DNA from 2 places in the Rossellomorea sp. FM04394 genome. Region 2 is predicted to be linked to the other one. Evidence: riboswitches for the same ligand, from Rfam matches in the RefSeq annotation. Region 2 holds a riboswitch; the other holds the start of a gene.

Region 1 (5,006 bases), 840 kb from region 2:
TTTTTAGAAAGAATCCCTTCTCTAAAGCAGTGCTCGGTGAACGTATTATACTGCTCGGCAAGCTCAGGCATTTTTTCAGTGAAGATTCCAAGTCCCATTTTATAATCATGAAGAGCAGCTTCTGTTGTATTTCTTGGTTCCATCTGCATTTCATTCAGCTCCATTTCTGAAATAGATTCATCGAAAATAGTATGAGCCATAATGGAAATGATTATGTTAAAAAAATACTGTTAGTACATATTCATAGAAGAAACCCGATTCTGATCAGCATCAAAAATCGGGTTCCTTATCTACGTTACATGAAATTATTCAGTCACCGGAACTACTGAACCGTCCCATTCCTCTTTAATAAAGTCTTGGATTTCCTTTGAACGAAGAGCTTCAACAAGCGCCTTTACTTCCTCTTTATTTTCGTCACCTTTATTCACAGCAATCACATTCACGTATGGAGAATTACTGTCTTCAATGGCAATCGAATCTTTCAATGGATTTAAACCGGCATCAATTGCATAGTTGGAGTTGATCAGAACGGCATCTCCCTCTTCATTTTCATACAATTGTGGAAGAAGAGCTGCTTCATATTCGTAATCGAATTTCAGTTTCTTTGGATTTTCTTTAATGTCTTCCAGCGTCGCTTTTGTCTTGTCTACTCCATCATTTAATGTAATTAGACCTTTTTCTTCTAATAACGTAAGGATACGTCCGTGGTCTGCTACGGAATTACTCATTAAGATCGTTGCACCTTCAGGCAGGTCTTCAAGGGATTTATACTTTTTAGAATAAACGCCAATCGGCTCAATGTGAATGCCACCAGCATTTTCGAAATCATATCCGTGTTCCGCTTTTTGAGATTCTAAGTAAGGTACGTGTTGGAAATAGTTTGCGTCAATATCTCCATTATCCAGATCTTTATTTGGCAGGATATAGTCCTGGTACGTTTCAATTTCTAAGTCGATACCTTTCTCCTCTAATAAAGGCTTCACTTGTTCAAGAATTTCAGCGTGAGGAATATTGGAAGCTCCAACTACTAATTCTTTCTCGTCGCTGCCTCCTCCTGATTCTGAATCACTTCCGCATGCTGCCAATCCAAAAATGCTTGTTGCTGCAATAACTCCTGCTACCCATTTTTTCATTTTTATTTCTCTCCTTTTATCGTTTATCCAATTTATTTGTAAAGAAATCACCTAATAGTTGAATCGCAAACACGATGAGTAAGATCATAATGGTTGCGGCGAGCGTCACGTCTTCCCTGCTTCGTTGAAAGCCATCTAAATAGGCAAGGTTTCCTAAACCACCTGCTCCGATGACCCCGGCCATTGCCGTATATCCAACGAGGGCAATCGCTGTTACTGTAATTCCTGAAATCAAAGCCGGCATGGATTCCGGGATCAGGACTTTCCAGATAATTGTACTCGTCTTTGCACCCATTGCTTTCGCTGCTTCGATGACGCCTTTGTTCACTTCTCTTAAAGCTATTTCTACCATGCGGGCGTAAAACGGAGCGGCTCCGATAATTAGTGCCGGAAGGGCTGCATTCGCTCCACGGATCGTATCCAATAAAAACTTGGTGAATGGAATTAATAATACAATCAAAATAATGAACGGAATCGATCTGAATACATTCACGACTGCACTTGTAATCGTGTATGTCAGTTTGTTATCCCATAGATTTTCCTTAGAGGTGAGGAAGAGCAAAATCCCGAGGATCATTCCGAGTACAAAGGTAATCACTACAGACATCCCGGTCATATACAGGGTTTCGAGGGTCGCTTCCCACATCTTCTCCCAATCTACATTTGGAAATAAATTTTCAATCATCCTCTTAACACCTCCACTTGAACCAGTTGCTTTTCTGCAAACGCTAAAGCATCTTTGATGATCCGTTCATCCCCATCAAGGTGAACAAATAACGTTCCATAGGCACCCTTTTGGGTTTGGGAGATTTGTCCTTGAAGGATGTTCACGTCTAAGTCAAACTTCCTTATCAGAGTGGTGATGAGGGGCTGCTCAGTTGATTCACCTACAAAAGTGAATTTCAACACTTTTCCATTCGGATATTGCGTCAATAGGTGATCAATGGTTTCACCCGTTTCTTTTGCTTGCGAAACTTCTTTCACGAAACGCTTTGTCACTTGCTCTTGTGGATTTCGGAACACTTCCAATACATCGCCGAGTTCCACGACCTTGCCCTGCTCCATGACTGCGACACGGTGGCAAATCTTCTGAATCACGTGCATTTCATGAGTGATCAGGACAATCGTCAGCCCTAAGCGTTTATTAATATCCACCAATAAATCAAGGATGGAATCGGTTGTTTGTGGATCTAAAGCGGAAGTAGCTTCATCACATAATAGGACATCGGGATTGTTAGCAAGGGATCTGGCAATCCCAACACGTTGTTTCTGTCCTCCGCTCAGTTGAGACGGGTAGGCATCTCCTCTGCCTTCCAACCCTACAAGCTTCAATAATTCATTGGATCTTTGAACTCTCTCTTTCTTTGATACTCCGGCAATTTCTAATGGGAACTGTATATTTTCTAATACTGTCCTGGACCAGAGGAGATTAAAGTGTTGAAAAATCATGCCTATTGACTGTCTTGCTTCCCGAAGCTTTTTACCCTTTACTTGGGAAACGATTTGACCATTCACGTCCACTATTCCTTCTGTGGGAACCTCGAGACCATTAAGCATGCGGATCAGCGTACTCTTACCTGCTCCACTATAGCCAATCACCCCAAAAATTTCTCCTCGGGCAATCTCGATATTGACGCCATCAACGGCTGAGATCGAACCCGATTTGGATTGATAGATTTTTTTTACATCTGAAATGGTAATCATGTTGTATTCCACCTTCTTTCGGAGTAAAACGACCTGTTTAATCAGGATTATTGGTGTACCTACCTGGCGTTTTCCGGTTACATTTTTTATTTCAATAAAAAATGCCTTTCCGCGATAAGCAGAAAGGCATAATCATATAGGACTATCCTTTCTCTCATCTGTCAAAGCCATTGCTTTGAGTGAATTGGCACCATTTCAATTTTCATTGACGGTTGCCGGGCTTCATAGGGCACGTCCCTCCACCTCTCTTAATAAGAGTAAAGTATCGATTATTAAATTTTTTAATAAGTTAAAGACTCTGAAAATTTGCTACAAGAGAGATTCTATCATCGGTGATCGAGTGTGTCAATTATTTTTTCTACTCATTCTTTAAACTTCAACCGGCTCTTTTCTCCTTGACCTCGTCAGCCAAAGAACAGACTCAACAAATAGAAGTGGGCGATACCCTCCTCTGATTTTAAGCTCTCCGGATTCAATCAGTTGAGACAACCGTTCCTCCCCTGTAAGTAGGGAAACCACTTTTCCCTCCATTCCTTCGATTACGAAATGAGCGTCTTCACTCAAATCATCTAATACAACGCACCCCTTGCTGGAAATAGAAATACCGTACAAATCTTTTCCACAATCAAAGTGAAGAACAAATGGGCTGTCTGGAAATAAGAGTCGTAAGTGATATCTTGAATGACACTGATCTACTAATTCCTCTAAATATATTCGCATGAATACCCTCCCAGTGAAACTTCTATATTATTACAATTCCACTTTTAGGTATTTATCCCTTTTATACTTTCTCGACATGTTTTGAACGTATCCATCTAATTTGTCGAACAGTAAGAATCTGGATGAATACTAGCCAAAAAATGATGCCATTCGCAACATTTCCCGAGAAATATGTCTTCGTTTGTAGAAAGAAAATCGTTTAGAAAATAGACATATAAAAAAGACCTTCTCCCAAAAGGTCTCTTATCCACTAACGATCAGTGATCTTGTTTAAGGTTTCATATAAAAATGGAACGGAATGAAAGGCATAGATCCTGTCCCTTTCGACCCCATCCTTAAATAAAAGTAAGCAGGGTACACTTTCGATGGATTGTCCTTCTGCGAATTGGGGCAAATAATTCAAGTTGGCCTTCACAAAATGAAAAGGTTGCGGAAGCTTTTCCACTACGTCAATCATTTTACTTGCAACCTGACAAGTACCACACATCGGGGTATACAGGTAAACGGCTTCAAACGTATTGTCTTCAATCAGATGGGTTAATGTTTCGGTATTACTTACCTCCATCAAAACTAGATCATCCTTTTTCCTAAATATTCTTTATGAACGTCTATATTGGCTCCAATCAGGACAGACGCCAAGTGATACTCCGGAGCTGCTGCCACTTCCTTGTACATGCGATCAATGTACAAATGTTCAGCTTCAGGGAACTCACGTTTAAATTGCTTTCGTAATTTTTCACCTGCATCATCAGCATCTACGAGGATATAGACATCCCTTTCCAATAATGCATCAATGAGTTCGTCCATTTTCGTAATGCTAATCGTCCCGTTTGTACAAATAATTTCAATCGGTTCTTTAATGATATGTTTCACTTTTCGTTTGTCTGTTGTCCCTTCGACAATGATTACTTTTTCGTCAAGTTCCATCATGATCATCACCTTATCTTTCAGAAATAAGATTACGATAGTATATTCAAATAACAAGAGATGATGTACACTTTCTACACTTTCTGCTTATATTTTCTCATGTTTATAAAAAAATGCGCAAGTGGTTTGCCTATCTGCTTATACAAATGGTGCCAGATCCATTATCGAATCTGGCACCATGAGCATCTCTAACACCAGCCACCTTCATCACAATCTGTGTATCTTGCTTGATCGCCTTCCGTGGAAGTGTAGCTTTGATAAATTTTATTTTCTTTTGCTTCAAAGTTTGGCTCCATGTTTAACCCATCAAGGGGTAAAGCCATTCTGCCGATTGGCTGATTATCTAAATATAGTTCTACTTCTCCATTTTTCAGTTTTCCTGTCACCCTGTTGGTTACATCTAATTTCTTAGGCTTGAGCACCATATATGTTCATCCTTTCTAATTGAAAAAACGTCTACTCATATGATGCCCAAAATATAAAACAAAACACCTTGAGAAGCCCTCAAGGTGTTTGGAAAGA
Region 2 (5,006 bases):
CATTCTTTCTCAGCTGCAGCAGGATTATCAACAGATCCAATGGATACTCGTCAATGACCGTTCAACGGACGGAACTCCGGAAAAACTCGAAGCACTAACGGAAATGGATAAGAGAATAAATGTGCTTCATATCGACTCACTGGAAAAGGGATGGCTCGGGAAAAATCAGGCATTATATAAAGGGTATCAGATATCAGAAGGAGAACTCATCCTTTTCACAGATGCCGACGTCATTTTTAATGATCCGAGCATCCTGACAAAAGCAGTGTCCCTGCTTCGAACACAGAAGCTGGATCACCTGACACTGGCTCCACATATAAAATCACAATCCTTCTGGCTAAAAAGCTTTGTTGCTTTTTTCTTATTCGGTTTTTCTTTTTATAAGCGACCCTGGAAAGCAAACGACCCCTCCTCTAAGATAGGGATGGGCATTGGCGCCTTCAATCTCATCACAAAATCTGTTTATGAGGAAATAGGTACCCATGAGAGGATCAAGCACATGCCCGATGATGATTTACAGCTAGGGATCCAAATAAAGAAACACCACAAAAAGCAATCCTTCCTCACTGCCCTCAAGTCTCTGGAGGTGGAATGGTATCGCTCATTGAAAGAAGCTTTTAACGGCTTAGAAAAAAATACGTTTGCCGGTCTTCATTATTCCTTTCTACTTGTATTGTTTGCCATGTTAGGAGTCTTCTGCTCTACTGTACTTCCTTTCATAACGATTTTCTCAGGGGAGACCCCGATTCGAATCGTAAGTATGATAATCATTCTTTTCATCGGTATTACCTATTTAAAGGTCATTAAACAGATGACGAAGGAGACTCCCCTTCTCTTTCTCGCATTACCTGTAACCGCCCTTTTATTTATCTATTCCATAGGACGAGCCACGTTTTTAACCTTTAAACGAGGCGGAATCGAATGGCGTGGAACAGTTTATTCGTTTAAGGAACTGAAGCAAAAAAAGAAGTAAAGCACATTTCTTTCCGAACAAAAAAGGTGTTGTTATACTTCATGTGTAGTACTATTTAGAAACCCGAAATAAATACCACGTCATGGAAGGTGATTAAAATGAACGTAAAGCTATTTCAACCATATTCGCTTAAAGAGGTAGAACTGAAGAATCGAATTGTAATGGCACCTATGTGCATGTATTCTTCCCATAACGAAGATGGAAAAGTTGAAAACTGGCATCGCACCCACTATACGAGCCGTGCTGTCGGTGGTGTCGGCCTCATCATTCAAGAAGCAACTGCGGTCACTCCCCAGGGGAGAATATCCCCGCAGGATTTAGGCATTTGGGATGACGAACATATTGAAGGGTTGAAAGAGTTAGTGGGCTTGATCAAGGAACAGGGGGCAAAGACCGGGATTCAGCTTGCTCACGCAGGAAGAAAAGCCGTTCTTGAAGGAGACATCCTTGCTCCATCTGCGATTCCATTTAATGAAGAGATGAAGATGCCCGTTGAAATGACGGCGAATGATATTAAAGAGACTATAACGGCATTCATTAAAGGAGCAGAAAGAGCGAAGAAAGCGGGCTTTGATGTGATTGAAATTCATGGGGCACATGGGTATCTCATCAACGAATTCCTGTCTCCACTATCCAATAAACGTACCGACGAATACGGTGGATCTGCAGAAAACCGCTACCGCTTCCTTCGTGAAGTCATCGATGGAATTCAACAAGTGTGGGACGGACCTCTACTCGTTCGTGTTTCTGCCAAAGATTATAACGAAGAAGGATTGGACGTTGAAGACTATGTTGTGTTTGCCCAATGGATGAAGGAACAAGGAGTCGATCTTATCGACGTAAGCTCCGGTGCACTTGTACCTGCGCGAATTCCAGTGTTCCCTGGTTATCAGGTGAAACTTGCCGAGACCATAAAAAAAGAAGCGAAGATCGATACAGGTGCAGTCGGGCTGATTACAACAGGTATACAAGCAGAAGAAATCCTGCAAAACGAGCGTGCTGACCTCGTCTTACTTGCTCGTGAATTGCTTCGTGACCCATACTGGCCAAGAACGGCAGCCAAAGAGTTGGGTGTAGAGATAGAAGCGCCTAAGCAGTATGATCGCGGCTGGTAAGAATACGGAAAAAGCGCTCAATTGGTAACCAATTGAGCGCTTTCTTTGTATGGTCTATTTTTCTAAATAAGCGTATTTATATCCATATTGAGCACCAAACTTATGAATGAATACATTCTCCACTGAACCCTTTTCTAAATAGGCTACACCTTTTTGGTAGACCGGTGAAATCGCCATTTTTTCAAACAGGATTTTTTCTGCTTCTTGAAGAGCCTTCCAGCGCTCTTCTGGTTTCTCTAACAATTCTCCTTTCGACTTTAAAATTAACGAGTCAAACTTCTCATTTGCAAATCCAGTCCGATTAAATGGACTCTCTGATAGAAGCATATCAAGGTAAGCCATTGGATCTGGATAATCAGCTGACCATCCAGATAAACTGATTTCATATTCCATTTTATTTTCCAATTCTATTTTTTGTTTAAAAGGCTGTTGTTTGATTTTAATCGTAAGCCCTTCGAGATTAGATTCTAATTGGTTTTTAATATACTCCCCGATTTTCCGGGAAGATTCCGTGTCGTAATTAAGTAATTCCACTTCAATAGAATCAATGTTTTCTTCATCCATTGCTTCCTTCCACAGAGCTTGCGCTTCTTTTAGGGTTCCTTCATTCAGGGGTCCAACGGTATCTCTGAAGTCCTTTCCATCAGGCCCTTTCGTTAATCCCTTTGGAACAAAATAATAGGCAGGCAAAGACCCGTCGTTTAATAGCACATTCACCAAGTCCTCTTTATTGTATGCCAGATCGATTGCCCTTCTGGCTTTTTGTTTCGATAAGATAGGATTTTTTTGATTTAGTCTAAGGAAAAACATTCTACTGTCGGAAAAGCTTTTGAAGTCAGGGCTCTCCTTATATTGATCTACTAATTCAGCCGATAGAACCACTTGATCAATTTCATCAGTATTAAATAGGTTTATCGCCGTAGAAGAATCTTTTACGATATCAACTTCAATTGCATCCAGATTCACTTCAGAGTGATCCCAGTAGTGTTTATTTTTTTCTAATAAATAGCTTTGCTCGTGCTTCCATTCTTTCACAACAAATGGTCCGTTGTATAACGTTGTATCCGCTTCTAAGCCGTACTTAGATCCACTATCTTCCACATACTCTTGTGAGAGGGGCGCAAACATTGGAAGTGTGGTTAATTGTAAGAAATAAGGAACCGGATGTTCTAATTCTACTTCCAGAGTATGTACATCGATAGCTTTCACACCCAGCTCGTCCGGTCCTGATTTTCCTGTATTGATTTTTTCGGCATTTTTTATATCGTATAGGATGTAAGCATACTCTGCCCCCGTATCAGGATTAACCCCCCGTCTCCAAGAGTAAACGAAATCATCCGCTGTGACTGGCTCTCCATTTGACCACTTGGCGTCTTTACGTAGATGAAACGTATAGGTTTTCTGGTCTTCACTTACATCGAAACTCTCTGCTATTGCCGGCTTTGGATTATCCTCTTCGTCCAGTTCGAATAAGCCTTCAACGACACTTGCCAGTACCTGGGCAGACACTGTATCTGTTGTCAAAGAGCTATCCAATGTCGGCATTTCAGCCGTTTGAACAAGACGCAAAACCTGCTGATCTTCACTTCCTTGTTTAACATCTGAAGTGGCATTTTGATTACATGCTGTTAAAAGTAAACATAAAATTATAAAAGCAAAATACTTATTGATTTTTCTCTTTATCGAACCCATACTATTTTCCTCCTAGTAAATTCCTCAATCATTATTGTCCTTGACATATGTACCCTGGTAACTTCTTAAAACTTCCCCCTTTCAATAAAATAAAAAGCCCTCTTCTTGAAAACAAGAAGAGGGCTGATTTAACTATGAACTAACATACCTAAAATGATCTCCTTATCTTTCAAGCGATATGCTTGCTGGAGTTGGCACAGTACTATAATAAGTCTGTTGCCGAGGTTTCAAAGGGCCAGTCCCTCCACCTCTCTGGATAATGGAAAAATTATTAAATTATAGAAAAATATACACGATGAAAACAATTATGTCAATATAATAAAACTCACATTTTGAACATCATCTATTCGGGTTGTTCAGTCTCATACACCTTCTGTACCTCATACCTGAAACCTAAACAACGATAGTTTTGTTTTCGATACATCAATCTCGGAGTATCTTCCCCATCCGCTACCAATATCACGGTCTTATCAGGGAATTGCTTCATCACAAACTGTTGAAGCCTTGCCCCTATCCCCTTTTTTTGAAACATTTCATGAACCATCAGCCCATCGATTTCTGCTGTATGATCTTCAATGATCACATCCACGGATCCGGCCGGGGTCCCCTTATAGAAAGCGAGTAGCTGCACCAAACGGGGATTCTGAAAATTCCTCTTATGCATATCCACCTTTTGATCGGCAAAATCGGGGCCATACTCCAAATCCTGCTCGTATTGAAATGCAAGGTACGCATTGAGCTCCGCCTCGGTCACTTCCCTTACTTCGATATCAGGGATGTCTTCAAGTATTGGGAATTGACCTGGCTCGATAAGATACAATTCATTGAAACCTGTCTCATATCCTTCATCCTTAAAATAATCCATCAATTCCTCTGAAGGTTTATGATCGTCAGGAAAAAGAAACTTTACATGCTTCTGGCCTTTTGATTGATGAAATTCCCTCAAGAACAGGGCAGCCTCTTTAAATTCAGCCAGCGTTGGATGTTTTTTGAATTTAAGAAAGTTACTATCATACCTTGTTAACATTTCTGGAAAATGAATATGTTTATAAAGCTCATTCTCACCTATTTCATGTCCTGGATTATAAATATGGTCAAATGTGATTTCCTTCATTCGTACTCCCCTTTTCCTCTATGAACTTACTCCCATATCCGTTGAACAGATGCCCCGTCTTCTTCGACTTTTACAACATACACATCAGGATTGGAAAGGGCGAACAGCTCAT

The links. Region 2 has a riboswitch for S-adenosylmethionine ahead of ACCB35_RS14205 (peptide ABC transporter substrate-binding protein). Riboswitches for the same ligand answer to the same signal wherever they lie in the genome.
Region 1: linked by a shared signal. The riboswitch ahead of ACCB35_RS18420 (methionine ABC transporter ATP-binding protein) and the one ahead of ACCB35_RS14205 (peptide ABC transporter substrate-binding protein) in region 2 are both predicted to bind S-adenosylmethionine.

Annotation. Positions count from the first base shown of each region.
Region 1 covers NZ_CP168654.1:3,640,557-3,645,562, forward strand. Annotated here, with positions in the region: gene ACCB35_RS18405 (carboxymuconolactone decarboxylase family protein) at 1-149, opposite strand, end outside; gene ACCB35_RS18410 (MetQ/NlpA family ABC transporter substrate-binding protein) at 306-1,133, opposite strand; gene ACCB35_RS18415 (methionine ABC transporter permease) at 1,150-1,818, opposite strand; gene ACCB35_RS18420 (methionine ABC transporter ATP-binding protein) at 1,815-2,837, opposite strand; SAM riboswitch class I at 2,989-3,095, opposite strand; gene ACCB35_RS18425 (SCP2 sterol-binding domain-containing protein) at 3,207-3,557, opposite strand; gene ACCB35_RS18430 (thioredoxin family protein) at 3,808-4,122, opposite strand; gene ACCB35_RS18435 (toprim domain-containing protein) at 4,128-4,487, opposite strand; gene ACCB35_RS18440 (YusG family protein) at 4,673-4,909, opposite strand.
Region 2 covers NZ_CP168654.1:2,796,028-2,801,033, forward strand. Annotated here, with positions in the region: gene ACCB35_RS14195 (glycosyltransferase) at 1-973, shown strand, start outside; gene namA (NADPH dehydrogenase NamA) at 1,072-2,088, shown strand; gene ACCB35_RS14205 (peptide ABC transporter substrate-binding protein) at 2,143-3,771, opposite strand; SAM riboswitch class I at 3,940-4,043, opposite strand; gene ACCB35_RS14210 (GNAT family N-acetyltransferase) at 4,124-4,894, opposite strand; gene ACCB35_RS14215 (histidine phosphatase family protein) at 4,921-5,006, opposite strand, start outside.